Regions from separate parts of the Paraburkholderia sp. J7 genome, predicted to be linked through region 1. Evidence: predicted binding sites of a transcription regulator. Region 1 holds the regulator's gene; each other region holds the start of a gene.
The links. Region 1 encodes LexA, which represses DNA repair genes until DNA is damaged. Its sites were predicted from a motif close to ACTGTATNNNNATACAGT; they were not measured.

Region 1 (4,210 bases):
GTGCGCACGACGAACGGCAAGCCGATGAAGGTCAGCGCGACGAGCACGCCAAGCGGCGTGAACGCGATCTTCAGACCGAGCGGTTCCAGGAACTGGCCAATCCAGCCATTGCCCGCGTACACGGCGGCGAGCGAAATGCCCGCGACGGAAGTCGGCAGCGCGAACGGCAGATCGACGAGCGCATCGATCACGCGTTTGAACGGGAATGGATAGCGCACGAGCACCCACGCGAGCAGGAAGCCGAACACCGCGTTGATGAGCGCCCCGCCGAGCGCAGCCGTGAACGTGAGCCGGTACGAAGCGATCACACGCGGCGACCACACGGCGCGCACGAACTGGCTCCAGTCGAGCGTCGCCGTCTTGAGGAAGGTGGCGGCAAGCGGAATGAGCACCACGAGGCTCAGGTAAGCCACCGTGATGCCGAGCGTCACGCCGAAGCCCGGCAGCGCACTGGGCTTGCGCAATCGAAACGTTGTCATGCTCATCGTCCAGACATGGGTTGCGCGCTTGCCGGGTTCGCCGGCGGCGCCGAAAAGCGCGCCCGTGGGCGCGCTTCTTTGTTATGCGGTCGCGTCGTGATCGACTGCCAACCGGTACTGCGGTACAGCGGTGTTGCGTGACTTACTGCGGCTGGTAGATCGAATCGAACACGCCGCCATCTGCGAAATGCGTCTTCTGCGCGTTGGTCCAGCCGCCGAACGTGTCGTCGACCGTGTAGAGCTTGAGCTTCGGAAACTTCGCCGTGAGCGCCGCCGGGACCTTGTCCGAACGCGGACGGTAGAAGTTCTTCGCGGCGATCTCCTGGCCCTCTTCGCTATAGAGGAACTGCAGGTAGGCCTCGGCCTCCTTACGCGTGCCCTTCTTTTCGACGACCTTGTCCACCACCGCAACCGGCGGCTCAGCCAGAATGCTCACCGAGGGAACCACGATCTCGAACTTGTCCGGGCCGAATTCCTTGAGCGAAAGGAATGCTTCGTTCTCCCATGCGATCAGCACATCGCCGATACCGCGCTGCACGAAGCTCGTCGTCGCGCCTCGCGCGCCCGAGTCGAGCACGCCCGCGTTCTTGTAGAGCTTCGAGACGAAGTCCTTGGCCTTCTGCTCGTTGCCGCCCGGCTGGTGCAGCGCATAGGCCCACGCCGCGAGATAGTTCCAGCGCGCGCCGCCCGAGGTCTTCGGATTCGGCGTGACGATCGACACGCCCGGCTTCGTCAGATCGTCCCAGTCCTTGATGTGCTTGGGGTTGCCCTTGCGCACGAGAAACACGATCGTCGACGTGTACGGCGAGGCGTTGTCGGGCAGACGCTTTTGCCAGTCCTTCGCAACGATGCCCTTGTTGGCGAGCGCGTCGATGTCCCATGCGAGCGCCAGCGTCACGACGTCGGCCTGCAGGCCGTCGAGCACCGAGCGCGCCTGCGCACCCGAGCCGCCGTGCGACTGCTTGATGGTGAGCGTTTCGCCCGTCTTCGCCTTCCACTGCTTGATGAAGGCCTCGTTAATGTCCTGGTACAGCTCGCGCGTCGGATCGTAGGAGACGTTGAGCAGCGACGTGTCCGCGTGAGCGGCCACGGGCGCCATCGCCGCAACTGCGACGAGCGGCGCAACGCCGATAACCAGTTTTGCCGCCAGTGATTTCAGCCAGCCTGCGCGCCCCGTATGTGTCGTGCCCATCTATCTGTTCTCCGTTTTCGTGTGTGCTCGTTCGCGCTCATCCGTGCGCATCTGCGAATTGCAGCTAACGATGGAGGCCAGTCTAGCGATCCGCTTACATTATTAAAAATGATGTTTTCTCATTTTTTAATACGCAAAAGTGGTAAGGACAGAGGAAGTCGCTGCTGGAGCGCGGTTTCGTCCGCACAAACGCGGGAAAACGGCCTGATAGCAACGCTCAGTTGACGAACTTCAAGTAACACTTGAAAAGTGGCGAGTACTGTATAAAAATACAGTTACCTGTTCAAACATACAGTGGCGCCATGACCAAACTCACCGCACGACAGCAGCAGGTTTTCGATCTGGTTCGCCGGGCGATCGAACGCACGGGCTTCCCGCCCACGCGCGCCGAGATCGCGGCCGAACTCGGCTTCAGCTCGGCCAACTCCGCGGAGGAGCATCTGCGCGCGCTGGCGCGCAAGGGCGTGATCGAACTGGCTGCGGGCGCCTCGCGCGGCATCCGCCTCATGCCGGGGCCCGACGACCTGCCGCACCAGTTCACGCTCCCGCACCCGAGCATCATGCAGCTCTCACTGCCGCTCGTTGGCCGCGTCGCAGCGGGTAGCCCTATCCTCGCGCAGGAACACATCTCGCAGAACTACATGTGCGACCCGGCACTGTTCTCGAGCCGCCCTGACTATCTGCTGAAAGTGCGCGGCCTTTCCATGCGCGACGCCGGCATTCTCGACGGCGACCTGCTCGCCGTGCAGAAGAAGGCCGAAGCGAAAGACGGGCAGATCATCGTGGCGCGCCTTGGCGACGACGTCACCGTGAAGCGGCTGAAGCGCCGTTCGAACGGGCTCGAACTGATCGCCGAGAACCCCGATTACGACAATATTTTTGTCGAGGCTGGCAGCGCGGAATTCGCGCTGGAAGGCATCGCGGTTGGCCTGATCCGCCCCACAGAATTCTAAGCAATCCGTCTGCGCGCGTTGTGCGCTGAGTTTACGCACTACCTGGAGAGAGTCATGGAACGCCTTGCCCGCTTGCTGCCCTTCCGTCAATTCGGCCGTCTTCGCCACCTCCGTGGAATCGCCTCTTGCGCGGTGCGCGAGGTGCGCGACTCGGCCGCCGCACTGAGCGGCTCGCTCTTCGAAGACTCGCCAGAGATGGTGGCCGCCAGCACGGCCGACCTGCCGGCGCTGCCCTCGGCCCAGCCGGCGTTTGCGCGCGTGTCGCTCAACAGCACGCTCAACACCGAGCAGCCCATGCGCCGCGCGCCGGTGCGGGTCTATCAAGGTCAGTCGCGGCTCATTCTCGTCGGCACGGTTGACGCGGTCTGCCGTGCGATCGACCGCTGCATCGCGGAGCAGCACAGCGACCTGCCTGCAGCGCTGGCGAAGTAAGGTCGAATCGAGCGCGAATTACGCCGCGAATTCGCCAATACGCGGCTCAAATGTGAGAAGAGGTTACGGTCGGGATCGTTTGACCGGGTTTGCGGTCAACACCCTGTTTGAACGATTAGCCCTATGCCGATGACGGAATCTCCCTCAACCCCACGTAAATCCCAAGGCTGGAAGAAGCCCGTAGCGATCGCCGTTGCGCTCGCCATGGTTGTTGGCGCGCTTGGCTACGCGTATGCGTCGCCCTATATCGCGGTGAAACACATGAAAGCCGCCGCCGACGCTCGCGACGCCGCCACGCTCAACGAGTACGTCGACTACCCGGCGCTGCGCCTGAGCCTCAAGCAGCAGGTTGGCGAGATGCTGCATCGGCGCGTCGAAGGGCAACACAGCAGCAATCCGCTGCTCATCCTTGGCGCCGTGATTGGTGCGGCACTGATCAGTCCGCTCGTGGATGCCTACGCAACGCCGGAAGGCGTGGCCGCCCTGCTGAGCGGCATGCCGCCGACGGGCAAGCCTGGCGACCGGCCGCACGCGCCGCCGCCGGCGGAGTCCGGCGAGCAATCGGCAGAATCCGCGCAATCGGCAGAATCGGCGCCGTCATCGCCCCCAGCGGCGTCGGGCAATCCCGCGCCCGAGGCTCGGCCGGTCACCACGGCCGGCTATCGCGGCCTCAATGAATTCGCGCTCACGTGGGAGCGCGGCAATACGGGCGAGCACTATGCCGCCATCCTGCAGCGTCACGGGCTCTTCTCGTGGAAGCTCGCAGCGGTCGAGCTAGACGAAGGAAACGTCTCGAACTGAGACAGATTGGAAGCGAAAGCGGAAACAGGCCGGTTCTGTGCGAACCGGCCCGCTTGTTCCCGCTTGATCCCGCTCGATCAACTAAGCGGCGGCTTGCTGCTGTTTTTCCTCAGCCGCCGACGAACACGCCACGAGAATGCTGCACGACACGCGGTCGAGCAGCGGCGTATTGCCCGCGCCCATCCACCAGCGCGAAAGCCCCGTGCGGCAGCGGTGACCCACCACCACGAGGTCGGCATTCAGTTCGTTGGCCAGATTTGCGATTTCGTCGATCGGATGCCCGAACGCGAAGTGCCCCTGGGCGCGCACGCCACGCTCGGTTAGCCAGTCCACGCCTTCCTGAAGGATTTCGC
Region 2 (4,210 bases), on a different contig from region 1:
GCTCGCGTCCGCTTCCTGCTGCGGCTTGCTTGCCTTGCGCGGCTTGCGCGCACGCTTCGCGCCGCTCTCGCGGTAGGGCCGCGCCGACATCGCCAGCTCGGGCCGATGATCGTCCTCGACGAAAAGCTGCAGCACGTTCTGCTCGCCAAGCCGCGCGCCGATGCGCTCGAAGAGCTGCCCGAGCGACGCCTCGGCGGCCTCGGCCATCGGAAAGAGCGTGTCGGTGGGCGCCGCGTATTCGCTCACCTGCGAGGCGACGAGCGCAAGGCCAATGACGGGCGCGGCAAGCTCGGTCTGATTCAGGCGCTCGCGCAGCAGCCACAGCAGATGCTCGGCGTCGCGCGAAGGCGACGCCCACGCGATCGCGAGCGTCGAGGTGCGCGGCGCATGCCGCGAAGCCAGTTCGTGCTCCAGACGCAATTCGAAGCCGCTCAACGCCGCGTGCTGCGCGGCAAGCCAGCCGGCCAGCTGCATCACGAGCCGGCGCGCGGCAAAGAGCAGCGCCTCGGCGCTCTCCACGCGCGCCTGCAATTCGAGCGCCGCGTGAAACGACGGCGGCGCGGCGAACCAGACACGCGGATCGGGCGCTTCGCCGCGCGCCTGCGCGAGCCAGCCGAGCACGCCGTCGCCGAAACGCCGCACGATGCCCTCGCGCGGCAGCCGCCGCAGATCGCCGAGCGTCGCGCAGCCGATCTGCGTGAGCGCGTGGTCGTGCTGCGCGGCGAACGGCGCGAGCGTGACCGGCAGCGAATCGAGCACGCGCGCGAGCGTCGTTTCCTTGAGCACGTGCCAGCGGCGCGACGAACGCGTGATGCGCGCCTGGGCGAGCGTCCACGCGCCCCACGCCGTGGGCGCGCAGGCGATGCGCGCGGTGTGTCCGCAGCTGGCCACCGTCGCCGCAACCTTCCCGAGCAGCGCGCGCACGCCGCCGAAAAGACGCAAGCCCGAGCCGACTTCGAGCAACAGCGTGTGCGACTGCGCGAACGACACCTTGGGCGTATAGGCGAGCAACGCGAGCGCGAGCGCCTCGAACGCACGGGTCTCGCGCGCCGGATCGGCTTCGAGCAGCACGAGCCCCGGCGCAAGCGCCAGCGCATGCGAGCGCGTGTTGCCGGGCTCGACGCCCAGGCGCAGCGCGTCGAGATCGGCGATCAGGATGCGCGCGTGGTCGGCGAGCGCGTAGCAGCGCGGCGCGCTGACGGCATCGGCATCGGCGCTTTCAGGCAGGCGCGCTGTTGATGGCGCCGGCGGCATCAGAGGTCTGACGGCCTCCAGCGGCAACAACGGCAAGGTGACGGCGATCCACAGCATGATTGGCCCCGGGCCACGGCATGACGACGGAGGCTGCGTCCGGCTGGGGCAGCACCGCGTCCTGCAGCGGCAATGTAATGACGAGTGGCTGGGCGGGCGGCGGCCCGCGGCGCTTGAAGATATCGACGCAGAGCGCGGCAAGCTGCATCCATTGCCGCCGGTTCAGGTTCGCTTCCTCGGGCGGCGGCACCGGCGAGCAGGTCATGCGCAGCGGCGCCGGCGACGACTGGTTGCGCGCGGCGAGCGGCCGCACGAGAAAGGCGAGCGCCTGCGAATCCTGGGCGGCGACCTGCAAACGGCGCACGGCGTCGGGGCGCGCTTTCGTCTGCCAGAGCAGCACGGCGCCCATGCCTTCCTGCTTGAGCGCCTGCTCGGCCACCCAGGCGGCCTCGTCTTCGGCCGCACGCACCCAGATCACGCGCTCGAGCGCGAGCCCCCACGCCTTGAGCGCGCAGGCGTACGGACGCCATGGCGGCGCGACGAGCAGCACGTGCCGGCCCGCCTGCGCGGTGAGCGCGCGCAGCGCTGGAGCGACGAGCCGCATCTCACCCACGCCGCCCTGCTCGACGAGCAGTTCGGTCAGGCTGCCTGCGGGCCAGCCGGCGCCGGGAAGCTGGGCGTCGAGCGTGGCGTGGCCGCTCGGCACCGAGCGCTCGCTGGCGTGCGCGAGCTGATCGCCTTGCCACACGCGGCTTTGCAGCCGGGGGGGCAAGTGCGCGGCGAGTTGCGCAGTGGTCTGGACGGCTGCTGCCATGGTTCGTAGCCTGATTGATGGGAACGCTCCGCCCTGCCCGGCAGGAAATGGGGCATCGGCAAGCAGGAGGTCGGTTCGCCTCCACCTGTATATTTATACAGTATTTTATGGGATTGGAGGAAGGCGGGAAATGGGGGATTGATTACTCCCGGACGCTGGGGCTTACGTCCGGGGCAAACGCCGCTTAAGACAGGCGAGTAGCGCGCACGCTGAAGGGCGCGCTGAGGGGGAACACTGAGGGACGAACTGGAAGACGAACTGCGAGACGCGCCGACGCATCCCGCCCGTCGTTTTCCGCTATCAGGAGGCGTGCGCCGATGTCAGACTGAGCGCCACGGCTTGCGCCACCTCGATGCCGTCGATGGCCGCCGAGTAGATGCCGCCGGCATACCCGGCGCCTTCGCCGGCCGGATACAGACCTGCGACGTTCACGCTCTGGTAATCGTCCTTGCGACGAATCCGCAGCGGCGACGATGTGCGCGTCTCGACGCCCGTGAGCACCGCATCGTGCATCGCGAAGCCTGCGAGCTTCTTATCGATCTGCGGAAGGGCTTCACGGATGGCCTCGATCACATAGTCGGGCAGCGCGGTGCTGAGATCGGTCGGATGCACGCCCGGCTTGTAGGACGGCACCACGGAGCCCAGCGACGTCGACGGCCGCCCGGCGATAAAGTCGCCCACGAGTTGCCCCGGCGCCTGGTAATTGCCGCCGCCGAGCTCGAACGCCCGCTCTTCCCACTTGCGCTGGAACGCGATGCCCGCAAGCGGGCCGCCTGGATAATCCTCCGGCGTGATGCCGACGACGATGCCCGCATTCGCGTTGCGCTCGGCCCGCGAATACTGGCTCATGCCGTTGGTGACCACGCGGCCGGGTTCGGAGGTCGCCGCGACCACCGTGCCGCCGGGGCACATGCAGAAGCTATAGACCGAGCGGCCATTGTTCGCGTGATGCACCACCTTGTAGTCGGCCGCGCCAAGCTCCTTGTGGCCCGCAAACTTGCCGAAACGGCTGCGATCGATCACCCCCTGCGGGTGCTCGATGCGAAAACCCAGCGAAAACGGCTTCGCTTCCATGAACACGCCGCGATCGTGCAGCATCTGGAACGTGTCGCGCGCGCTGTGGCCAACCGCCAGCACGACGTGGTCGCACGGCAGCGTCTCGCCGTTCGAGAGCTTGAGCGCGCGCACCTTGCCCTGCTCGATCTCGATGTCTTCGACGCGCGTTTCGAAGCGCACTTCGCCGCCCAGTTCGTGGATGGTGGCGCGCATCTTTTCCACCATGCTCACGAGCCGGAACGTGCCGATGTGCGGCCGGCTCAGATACAGGATGTCTTCCGGCGCGCCGGCCTTGACGAACTCCTCGAGCACCTTGCGGCCGTAGTGGTTCGGATCCTTGATCTGGCTGTAGAGCTTGCCGTCGGAAAACGTCCCCGCCCCGCCTTCGCCGAACTGCACGTTCGATTCAGGGTTGAGCACGGACTTGCGCCACAGGCCGAAAGTGTCCTTGGTGCGCTCGCGCACGGCTTTGCCGCGCTCGAGGATGATGGGACGAAAACCCATCTGCGCGAGGATCAGTCCTGCGAACAGCCCGCACGGCCCCATGCCGATCACCACCGGGCGGGGGCGCGTCGAGTGCTCCGGCGCCTTCGCGACAAAGCGGTAGGTCATGTCCGGCGTCGCCCCGCAATGCGGCTTGCCGGCGATCCGCTTGAGCACCTTCGCCTCGTCCTTGACTTCGATGTCGACGATATAGGTCAGCTTGATATCCGAGCGCTTGCGTGCATCGTGCGCACGGCGGAAGACGGTGTAGCGGACGAGCGCGTCTGCCGCTACGCCAAGTTCCGCGAGGCGTCCCCGAATCGCGGCTTCAAGATCGCTTTCGGCGTGGTCGAGGGGGAGTTTGACTTCGGATAAACGTAACATGGCTGCCAGGGTGCGATCGCCACGGGAAGTGTGGCCGATCCGTATTTTATAAGCTCGGCGGCTTTTCAAATGGAACGCGGCCGTACGACGAAACGCAAGCCAAGCGATGTGAGGAAAAAGAAAAGGGGCTACAGGCCAATGGCGTGTAACCCCTCGGTATTGCTGGTCGGAGCGATAGGATTCGAACCTACGACCCTCTGATCCCAAATCAGATGCGCTACC
Region 3 (4,210 bases), on a different contig from region 1:
CCTGCCGGCAAGCGACCCGCAGCGCGTGCATTTCGCGATGATCGGCCGCATGGACCCCGACGGCTCGCACTACGAGACCATTGCGCGCGGCGTGCGCAACACGGTCGGCTTCGCGTGGCATCCGCAGACGCACGAACTCTGGTTCACCGACAACGGCCGCGACATGCTCGGCGACGACATCCCCGACGACAAGCTCAACCGCCTCGCGCACACCGGCGAGGACTTCGGCTTTCCGTATTGCCACGGCGGCAACGTCGCCGACCCCGAGTTCGGCGCGGGCCATCCTTGCAGCGGCTTCACGCCCCCGGTCGCGAAACTCGGCGCGCATGTGGCGTCGCTCGGCATGCGCTTCTACACCGCCTCGATGTTCCCGGCCGATTACAAGAACAGCCTGTTCATCGCCGAGCACGGTTCGTGGAACCGCAGCAAGAAGGTCGGTTACCGCGTGGTGCGCGTGAGCGCCAACCCCGACGGCACGAACGCACGTCAGGATGTGTTCGCGCAGGGCTGGCTCAACGCCGACGAGACCCAATGGGGCCGCCCCGCCGACGTGCTGCCGCTGCCCGACGGCTCGCTCCTGATCAGCGACGACTACGCGGGCGCGATCTATCGCGTGACGTACACCAAACCGTGACGCGCGCGCCACGCTAACGCTGATGGCATGGTGCCGGGCATAAGCGTGCGCTTGTGCTGCAAGCGAGGCGCGCGGCATACAATGCCCGGCGGCCCGTGTGCGATGACGTGATGCGCCCATGACGGCCAAACGTTCACGTTATGCCCGAGCCCATGCCCAACGAAAACAACCCCGCACGCTTTCGCTCCAAGACCCTCACCGCCGCCCTCGCGTTCCTGTTTGGCAGCCTCGGCGCACATCGCTTCTATCTGTATGGTTCGCGCGACGTGTGGGGCTGGGCGCATCTGTTCGGCACGCTAATCGGCATTCCGGGCGTGATGCTGCTCGTCGCAACCGAACGCGCCTCGATTCCCGGCTGGGGCCTCGCCGTGATCGGCGCAGTTTCCGTCATTTCGGCGTTTCTGGCGGCAATCGTGTATGGGCTGCGCCCCGACGCCAAATGGGACGCGCAGTTCAACGCCGCGTTCGTGGAGCAAGGCCGCACAAGCCGCTCGGGCTGGACGGTCATCTTCGTCGTGATTTTTTCGCTGCTGATTGGCGCATTCCTGCTGATGACGGGACTCGCGCTCTCTTTCCAGACCTATTTCGAGTCGCAGGTCGAGGCCGCAAAGGCCATCTCGCAATAACGCCGCGAGCCCACTCAGAACAAGTCGAGTTGAGGCTTCTCACGCACGGTCTTCGACTGCACGAACGCCGACATATCGAGAATGCCGTGACGCCGCTCATTGAGCCCGAGGCGCCGCACGGCATTGTGAAAGCGCTGCTTGAGCAGGTCGGCCCAAAGCCCCGTGCCCTTCATGCGCTGCGAGAACGCCGACTCGTAGTCCTTGCCGCCGCGCATGTCGCGCACACGGCTCATCACGCGCTCGGCGCGCTGGGGGAAATGCGCCGCCAGCCAATCCTGGAAGAGCGGCGCGACCTCCCATGGCAAACGCAGCACGATATAGCTCGCGCTCGTTGCGCCGGCCTCGGCGCAGGCTTCGAGCACACGTTCCATGTCGGGCTCGGTCACGAACGGAATGACAGGCGCGATGCTCACGCCCACCGGCACACCGGCTTCGGCTAGCGTGCGAATGGTGCGCAGGCGACGCGCAGGGGTCGCCGCACGCGGTTCGAGCGAGCGGGCGATATCGGCGTCGAGCGTGGTGATCGTGATCGCCGCCATGAACTGCTTGCGCGCGGCCATCGGCGCGAGCAGATCGAGATCGCGCTCGATCAGCGAGGACTTCGTGATGGCCGCGAACGGATGCTGACGCTCGGCCAGTACCTCGACCACGCGCCGCGTGATGCGCATGTCGCGCTCCACCGGCTGCCAGGCGTCGGTGTTCACGCCGAGCGCAATGGGCTCGGGCTCGTACGAAGGCTTCGCGATCTCCCGCGCGAGCAGTTCTGCGGCGTTCACCTTCGCATAGATACGGCTTTCGAAATCGAGCCCCGGCGAAAGACCGAGATAGCTATGCGTGGGCCGCGCGAAGCAATAGATGCAACCGTGCTCGCAACCACGATAAGGATTGAGCGAGACGTTGAACGGAATGTCCGGCGACTGGTTGCGCGTGAGGATACTTTTCGCACGCTCTTCGAAGACTTCGGTGCGCAGCTTCGGCTCACTGTTGTGGTCGGCCTGGTCCCCTCGGCCCTCTTCGCCTTCGCCCGCCTGCTGCCAACCATCGTCGAACGCTTCGCGTTGGTCCACTTCATAGCGCCCTTGCAGGTTCGTAACCGCACCGCGCCCCTTGCGTGCCATGGGCGGCGCAACGGGATACCAGGTATCGGGATCGGGGTGGCGGGAATCGGTCACGGCTAAAGTGAACAAGACATGAAAAAACGCGGCTCAGTACTGTACAAATATACAGTACTGAGCCGCGTTGTCGAGTCCTAAAAACAGGGCGCTGACAGCCGCTCACTCCCCCACGGCGATAGTCAGCGTCTCCTTGATCTCTTCCATCACCACGTAGCTTTTCGACTGCACCGCGCCGGGCAGTTGCAAGAGGATGTCACCCAGCAGCTTGCGATAGTCGGCCATCTCGCCGATGCGCGCCTTGATCAGATAGTCGAAGTCGCCCGAGACGAGATGGCACTCCAGCACTTCGGGAATCTTCTGCACTTCGCGGCGGAACTGGTCGAACATATTGCCGCTCTTGTGGTCGAGCGTGATCTCCACGAACACGAGCAGCGCCGCGCCCAGCACCGCGGGATTCACGCGCGCGAAATAGCCCGTGATGACCCCGTCGCGCTCCATGCGCTTCACCCGCTCGATGCACGGCGTCACCGAAAGCCCGACCTGCTCCGCGAGGTCCTTCATGGCCATGCGGCCGTCTTCCTGGAGCAGTTTCAGGATGCGGTGATCGAGCCGGTCGAGCGCGCGGACCGGTTGGCGCTGCGTTCTCATGATTTCTTCCCGAAAATCTGAAAAATACGATAACAAAACCTAGGCATACAACAATAGCATAGCTACAAATACTGGCTACACCCGAATTTTCATGCCTTCCACCCTATCGGTGCCATAACGCCGCTTCCGGGGTCCCGGCAACACGGCGTAGCCCCAACGAATCTATACGGAGCAGCTATGCGAGTCGTCGTGTTGGGCAGTGGTGTGGTCGGTGTGGCCAGCGCCTGGTATCTCGCCCGCGCGGGCCACGAAGTCACGGTGATCGACCGCGAAGCCGGTCCCGCGCTCGAGACCAGTTTTGCGAACGCCGGCCAGATCTCGCCGGGTTACGCTGCGCCGTGGGCCGCGCCTGGCGTGCCGCTCAAGGCGATCAAGTGGATGTTCGAGAAGCACGCGCCACTCGCCATTCGTCTGGACGGCACCAAATTCCAGCTGCAGTGGATGTGGCAGATGCTGCAGAACTGCACGGCCGAACGCTACGCGCTCAACAAAGGCCGCATGGTGCGCCTCGCCGAATACAGCCGCGACTGCCTGCAGGCGCTGCGCGCCGACACGGGCATTCAATATGAAGGCCGCACGGGCGGCACGCTCCAGGTGTTCCGTACGCAGCAGCAGTTCGAAGGCGCGGCGAAGGACATCGCCGTGCTGAAGGACGCGAACGTTCCGTATGAACTGCTCACCGCCGACGAACTGGGCCGCGCCGAACCCGCGCTCGCCGCGGTGTCGGGCAAGCTCACGGGTGGCCTGCGTCTGCCCGGCGACGAAACCGGCGACTGCCAGATGTTCACCACGCGCCTTGCCGCGATGGCCGAACAACTGGGCGTGAAATTCCGCTACAACACGCCGATCGACAACCTCGTCCTGCAGGGCGACCGCATTGCGGGCGTGCAATGCGGCAGCGAACTGGTGCGCGCGGATTCGTTCGTGGTCGCGCTCGGCTCCTTCTCGACGAAGATGCTCGCGGACATCGTGAAGATCCCGGTCTATCCGCTCAAGGGCTATTCGATCACGGCGCCGATCGTCAACGCCGACGCCGCGCCGGTCTCGACCGTGCTCGACGAAACCTACAAGATCGCGATCACGCGTTTTGACGATCGCATCCGCGTGGGCGGCATGGCCGAGATCGTCGGCTTCGACAAGTCGCTCAAGCAAGCCCGTCGCGAAACGCTCGAAATGTGCGTGAACGA
Region 4 (4,210 bases), on a different contig from region 1:
GCCGCGCGCCGGTGCACGACGCTTTCGGCAAAGCGCGCGTCGGAGAGCCAGCCTTCGCGCTCGAGCGAATCGAGCAGCGCTTCGAGTGCGTCGGCGTCTTCGGTGTACGGCACGAGCTTGCGCGAAAGCTCGGCGCGGCTGTATTCGCGGCGCGAAAGATAGCCGAGCGCGCGGCCCTTGAGGGAGCGCTCGGGCCGCTGCTTTGCCGTGGATGCCTTTTCGCGCTCGCTCGCGCGTGCGGCACGGGTGGCCGAGCTGCGCTCGTATTGATCGGCTTGCGGTGCGCTGGGTTCGCGGGCGGTTTCGCCAGGCCCACGGCGCGAGCGCTTGAATGATGTTTCGAACGGCGGCGGCTCTGATGACGCGCTTTCCGCCGATTCATTGGTCCCGCCGAAGAAAGCCTCGAACGGCACTTCGAAGACCGCACCGCCATCGTCGCTGAGATCGGCGGGCGCGGAATATGCCGCGTCAGAATGCGCAAAGCCGCGATCGCCCGCCTGGGCGTCGCGGCTTGAACGGCTCATGCGTGCGTCGGCAGGCTTCACGGCGGGGCGCCGCTCGGCGCCCCGGTCAGCAGGCGAACCCGCACGCGAGTTAGCCTGATCGCCGGACGGCGAGGACGTAGGTGACCCGCCCTTGCGCATCAGCTTGCCTTATCTACGAGAGCCTGAAGAATTTACTCTTCGTCAGCGACTTCGACTTCGCCGGAATTGTCGACGCCGGCCGGCATCGTGCTCACGCCCAGCGATTCGCGGATGCGGTTTTCGATCTCACGAGCGATGTCCGAGTTCTCGCGCAGGAATTCGCGTGCGTTGTCCTTGCCCTGGCCAATGCGCTCGCCGTTATAGCTGTACCACGCACCCGCCTTGTCGACGATCTTGGCCTGCACGCCGAGGTCGACGATTTCGCCCTGACGCGAAATGCCTTCGCCGTACAGAATGTCGAACACGGCTTCGCGGAACGGCGGCGAGACCTTGTTCTTCACAACCTTCACGCGCGTTTCGCTGCCGATGACTTCGTCGTTCTTCTTGATCGAGCCAATGCGGCGAATGTCCAGACGCACCGACGAGTAGAACTTGAGTGCGTTGCCGCCCGTGGTGGTTTCCGGGTTGCCGAACATCACGCCGATCTTCATGCGGATCTGGTTAATGAAGATCACCATGCAGTTCGTCTTCTTGATCGTGCCGGTGAGCTTGCGCAGCGCCTGCGACATCAGACGCGCCTGCAGACCCGGCAGCGAGTCGCCCATTTCACCTTCGATTTCGGCCTTCGGCACGAGCGCCGCGACCGAGTCGATCACGATCATGTCGATCGAGCCCGAGCGCACCAGCGCGTCGGTGATTTCGAGCGCCTGCTCGCCCGTGTCCGGCTGCGAGATGAGCAGCTCAGGCACGTTCACGCCGAGCTTGGCGGCGTATTGCACGTCGAGCGCGTGTTCCGCGTCGATGAACGCCGCCGTGCCGCCGAGCTTCTGCATTTCGGCGATCACCTGCAGCGTGAGCGTGGTCTTGCCCGACGATTCCGGACCGTAGATCTCGACCACGCGGCCGCGCGGCAAACCGCCCACGCCAAGCGCGATGTCGAGGCCGAGCGAACCGGTGGAGACTACCTGGATGTCCTCGACCGCTTCGCCGTCGCCGAGTCGCATGATCGACCCCTTGCCGAACTGCTTTTCGATCTGCGCGAGCGCGGCGGCCAGCGCCTTGCTCTTTTCAGCAGTCAGCCCAGCCGAGCCTTTCTTGCTATCTTCCATGAATCGTCCTTTGCTATGATGAACGGCGTCTCGTGACCATGCGCACGCCTCATTCGGGCTAATGCACACGAACGCAGACACTGTATAAAAAAACAGTGGTTTTGGCAAGCCTTTCTGGCGATCCAGAACCGCGAATTTCGGGAGACCGCCGCGCGTCGCCTGGCCGCGCCTTCAAAGACGCGGCGCGGCGCCGGTGCTACGAGGTCAAAGGGCCTCGAAGGCGACGTTGGCGCAACATGCGAATCCTCATTGCCGAAGACGACAGCATACTCGCGGACGGGCTCGTGAGATCACTCCGCCAATCGGGCTATGCCGTTGATCACGTGCGTAGCGGCGTGGATGCCGATACTGCCTTGTCGATGCAGTCGTTCGACCTCTTGATCCTCGATCTGGGCCTGCCGAAAATGCCGGGCCTCGAAGTGCTGCGCCGTTTGCGCGCGCGCAATTCCAACCTGCCCGTGCTGATCCTCACCGCCGCCGACAGCGTGGACGAGCGCGTGAAAGGCCTCGACCTCGGCGCCGACGACTACATGGCCAAGCCCTTCGCGCTCAACGAACTCGAAGCGCGCGTGCGTGCACTCACGCGCCGCGGCGCGGGCGGCGGCCCGACCGTGGTGCGGCATGGCGCGCTCTCGTACGACCAGGTGGGGCGCATCGCGCGCATCAACGACCAGGTGCTCGATCTTTCGGCACGCGAACTGGGCGTGCTCGAAGTGCTGCTGCAGCGGCTCGGGCGGCTCGTGTCGAAGGAGCAACTCGTCGATCACCTGTGCGAATGGGGCGAGGAAGTCAGCAACAACGCCATCGAGGTCTATGTGCACCGGCTGCGCAAGAAGCTGGAAACCGGCGGCGTGCGCATCGTGACGGTGCGCGGACTGGGCTACTGCCTCGAAAAGGAGGCGAAGGAAACGCACGCCGGCGCCAGCCAGCCAGGCGCCCGCGCCGAGACCGGCGCACCCGACGCCACGCCGGCGATGCCCGCCAGCCACTATTTCAAATAGGCGGAGTCGAAGATGGCCGGGCGTCCTCCCATCGCGCGCGCCGTGCCGCCCAAGGGCGCCGCGAGCACAGCCGGCGAAAACACGTCGGGCGCGTCCGCATTCACGGCCGACGCCCTCGACGACGACGCGCGCGACGCCCGCTACGCCAACCCGTTCGCCCCGCCCGACGAAGCCGAAGCCGCCGCCGAGGCACGCCCGCGGTCGCTTTTCGGCGAGATTCTCGACTGGATGCTCGCGCCCTTGCTGCTGCTCTGGCCGATGAGCATCGCGGTCACGTATCTCGTGGCGAAGTCGATCGCCAACGGCCCCTTCGACCGCGCGCTCGAAACCGACGCCTATGTGCTCGCGCGCCAGATCCAGCCCGTCAACGGCGTGGCCGAACTCACACTGCCCGCCTCCACGCGCGACTTCCTGCGCGCCGACAACGTAGACAGCGTGTTCTACCAGGTGCTCGGCAGCCGCGGCGAGCTGATTGGCGGCGATCGCGACATGCCGCTGCCGCACGACGACGACCGCCCGCCGCCCGGCCTCGTCGAGTTCCGCGACGACACGCTGCGTGGCATCGATATCCGCGTCGCCTATACGACGGTGGAGCCGACGCACCTGAGCGCCGGCGACCGGCCAGGTCAACCGGTGCTCGTGCAGGTCGCGGAAACGCTCGACAAGCGCCGCCAACTGGCCAACGACATCATCAAAGGCGTGATCCTGCCGCAGTTCGTGATCCTGCCGCTCGCGATCCTGCTCGTGTGGTTCGGTCTCTCGCGCGGCCTCGCGCCGTTGCACGCGCTGCAGTCGAACATCCGCATGCGCCGCCCCGACGATCTTTCGCCGCTCGAAGCGCGCCGCGCGCCGCCTGAAATCGAGCCGCTCGTCACCTCGTTCAACGACCTGCTCACGCGGCTCGAACAGAACATGGAGCTGCAAAAGCGCTTTATCGCCGACGCCGCCCATCAGATGAAGACGCCGCTCGCGGGCCTGCGCACCCAGGCCGAACTCGCGCTGCGCCAGGACGCGCCTGCCGAAGTGCACCGCTCGCTCGAGCAGATCGCGACAAGCTCCGAGCACGCCGCGCGGCTCGTCACGCAGCTGCTCGCGCTCGCGCGCGCGGAAAACCGCATGTCCGGGCAGATCTTCACGCCTGTCGACGTGGCGGACGTGGCGCGCCACGCCGTGCGCGACTGGGTGCAGCCGGCGCTCGCCAAACAGATGGACCTCGGCTACGAAGGCCCCGAAACGGCGTATGGGAGCGAGCAGGACGAGGACAGTTCGGCGGCGCGCGTCGAAGTGGACGGCAACCCGGTGATGCTGCGCGAGATGCTCTCGAACCTCATCGACAACGCGATCCGCTATACGCCTGCGGGCGGGCGTATCACCGTGCGCGTGCGGCCGGAACCCGCGGCGGGCGTGGTCCATCTCGAAGTGGAAGACACGGGTATGGGCATTCCTGCCGCCGAGC

Region 2: imuA (translesion DNA synthesis-associated protein ImuA) is a predicted target of LexA. The motif match lies at 2,150-2,167, and genes of this name have one in related genera.
Region 3: U5A58_RS19960 (PA0069 family radical SAM protein) is a predicted target of LexA. The motif match lies at 2,471-2,488, and genes of this name have one in related genera.
Region 4: recA (recombinase RecA) is a predicted target of LexA. The motif match lies at 1,833-1,850, and genes of this name have one in related genera.

What each region holds. Positions count from the first base shown of each region.
Region 1 covers NZ_CAJMYZ010000020.1:166,102-170,311, reverse strand. Annotated here, with positions in the region: gene cysT (sulfate ABC transporter permease subunit CysT) at 1-479, opposite strand, end outside; gene U5A58_RS29165 (sulfate ABC transporter substrate-binding protein) at 622-1,671, opposite strand; gene lexA (transcriptional repressor LexA) at 1,974-2,624, shown strand; gene U5A58_RS29155 (hypothetical protein) at 2,679-3,056, shown strand; gene U5A58_RS29150 (DUF2939 domain-containing protein) at 3,186-3,857, shown strand; gene U5A58_RS29145 (universal stress protein) at 3,939-4,210, opposite strand, start outside.
Region 2 covers NZ_CAJMYZ010000011.1:128,272-132,481, forward strand. Annotated here, with positions in the region: gene U5A58_RS19215 (DNA polymerase Y family protein) at 1-1,311, opposite strand, end outside; gene imuA (translesion DNA synthesis-associated protein ImuA) at 1,220-2,065, opposite strand; gene U5A58_RS19225 (NAD(P)/FAD-dependent oxidoreductase) at 2,366-3,988, opposite strand; tRNA gene U5A58_RS19230 (tRNA-Pro) at 4,152-4,210, opposite strand, start outside.
Region 3 covers NZ_CAJMYZ010000011.1:282,611-286,820, forward strand. Annotated here, with positions in the region: gene U5A58_RS19950 (PQQ-dependent sugar dehydrogenase) at 1-634, shown strand, start outside; gene U5A58_RS19955 (TM2 domain-containing protein) at 787-1,260, shown strand; gene U5A58_RS19960 (PA0069 family radical SAM protein) at 1,275-2,378, opposite strand; gene U5A58_RS19965 (Lrp/AsnC ligand binding domain-containing protein) at 2,535-3,023, opposite strand; gene U5A58_RS19970 (D-amino acid dehydrogenase) at 3,201-4,210, shown strand, end outside.
Region 4 covers NZ_CAJMYZ010000013.1:157,109-161,318, forward strand. Annotated here, with positions in the region: gene recX (recombination regulator RecX) at 1-524, opposite strand, end outside; gene recA (recombinase RecA) at 677-1,753, opposite strand; gene U5A58_RS21990 (response regulator transcription factor) at 1,990-2,754, shown strand; gene U5A58_RS21995 (sensor histidine kinase) at 2,767-4,210, shown strand, end outside.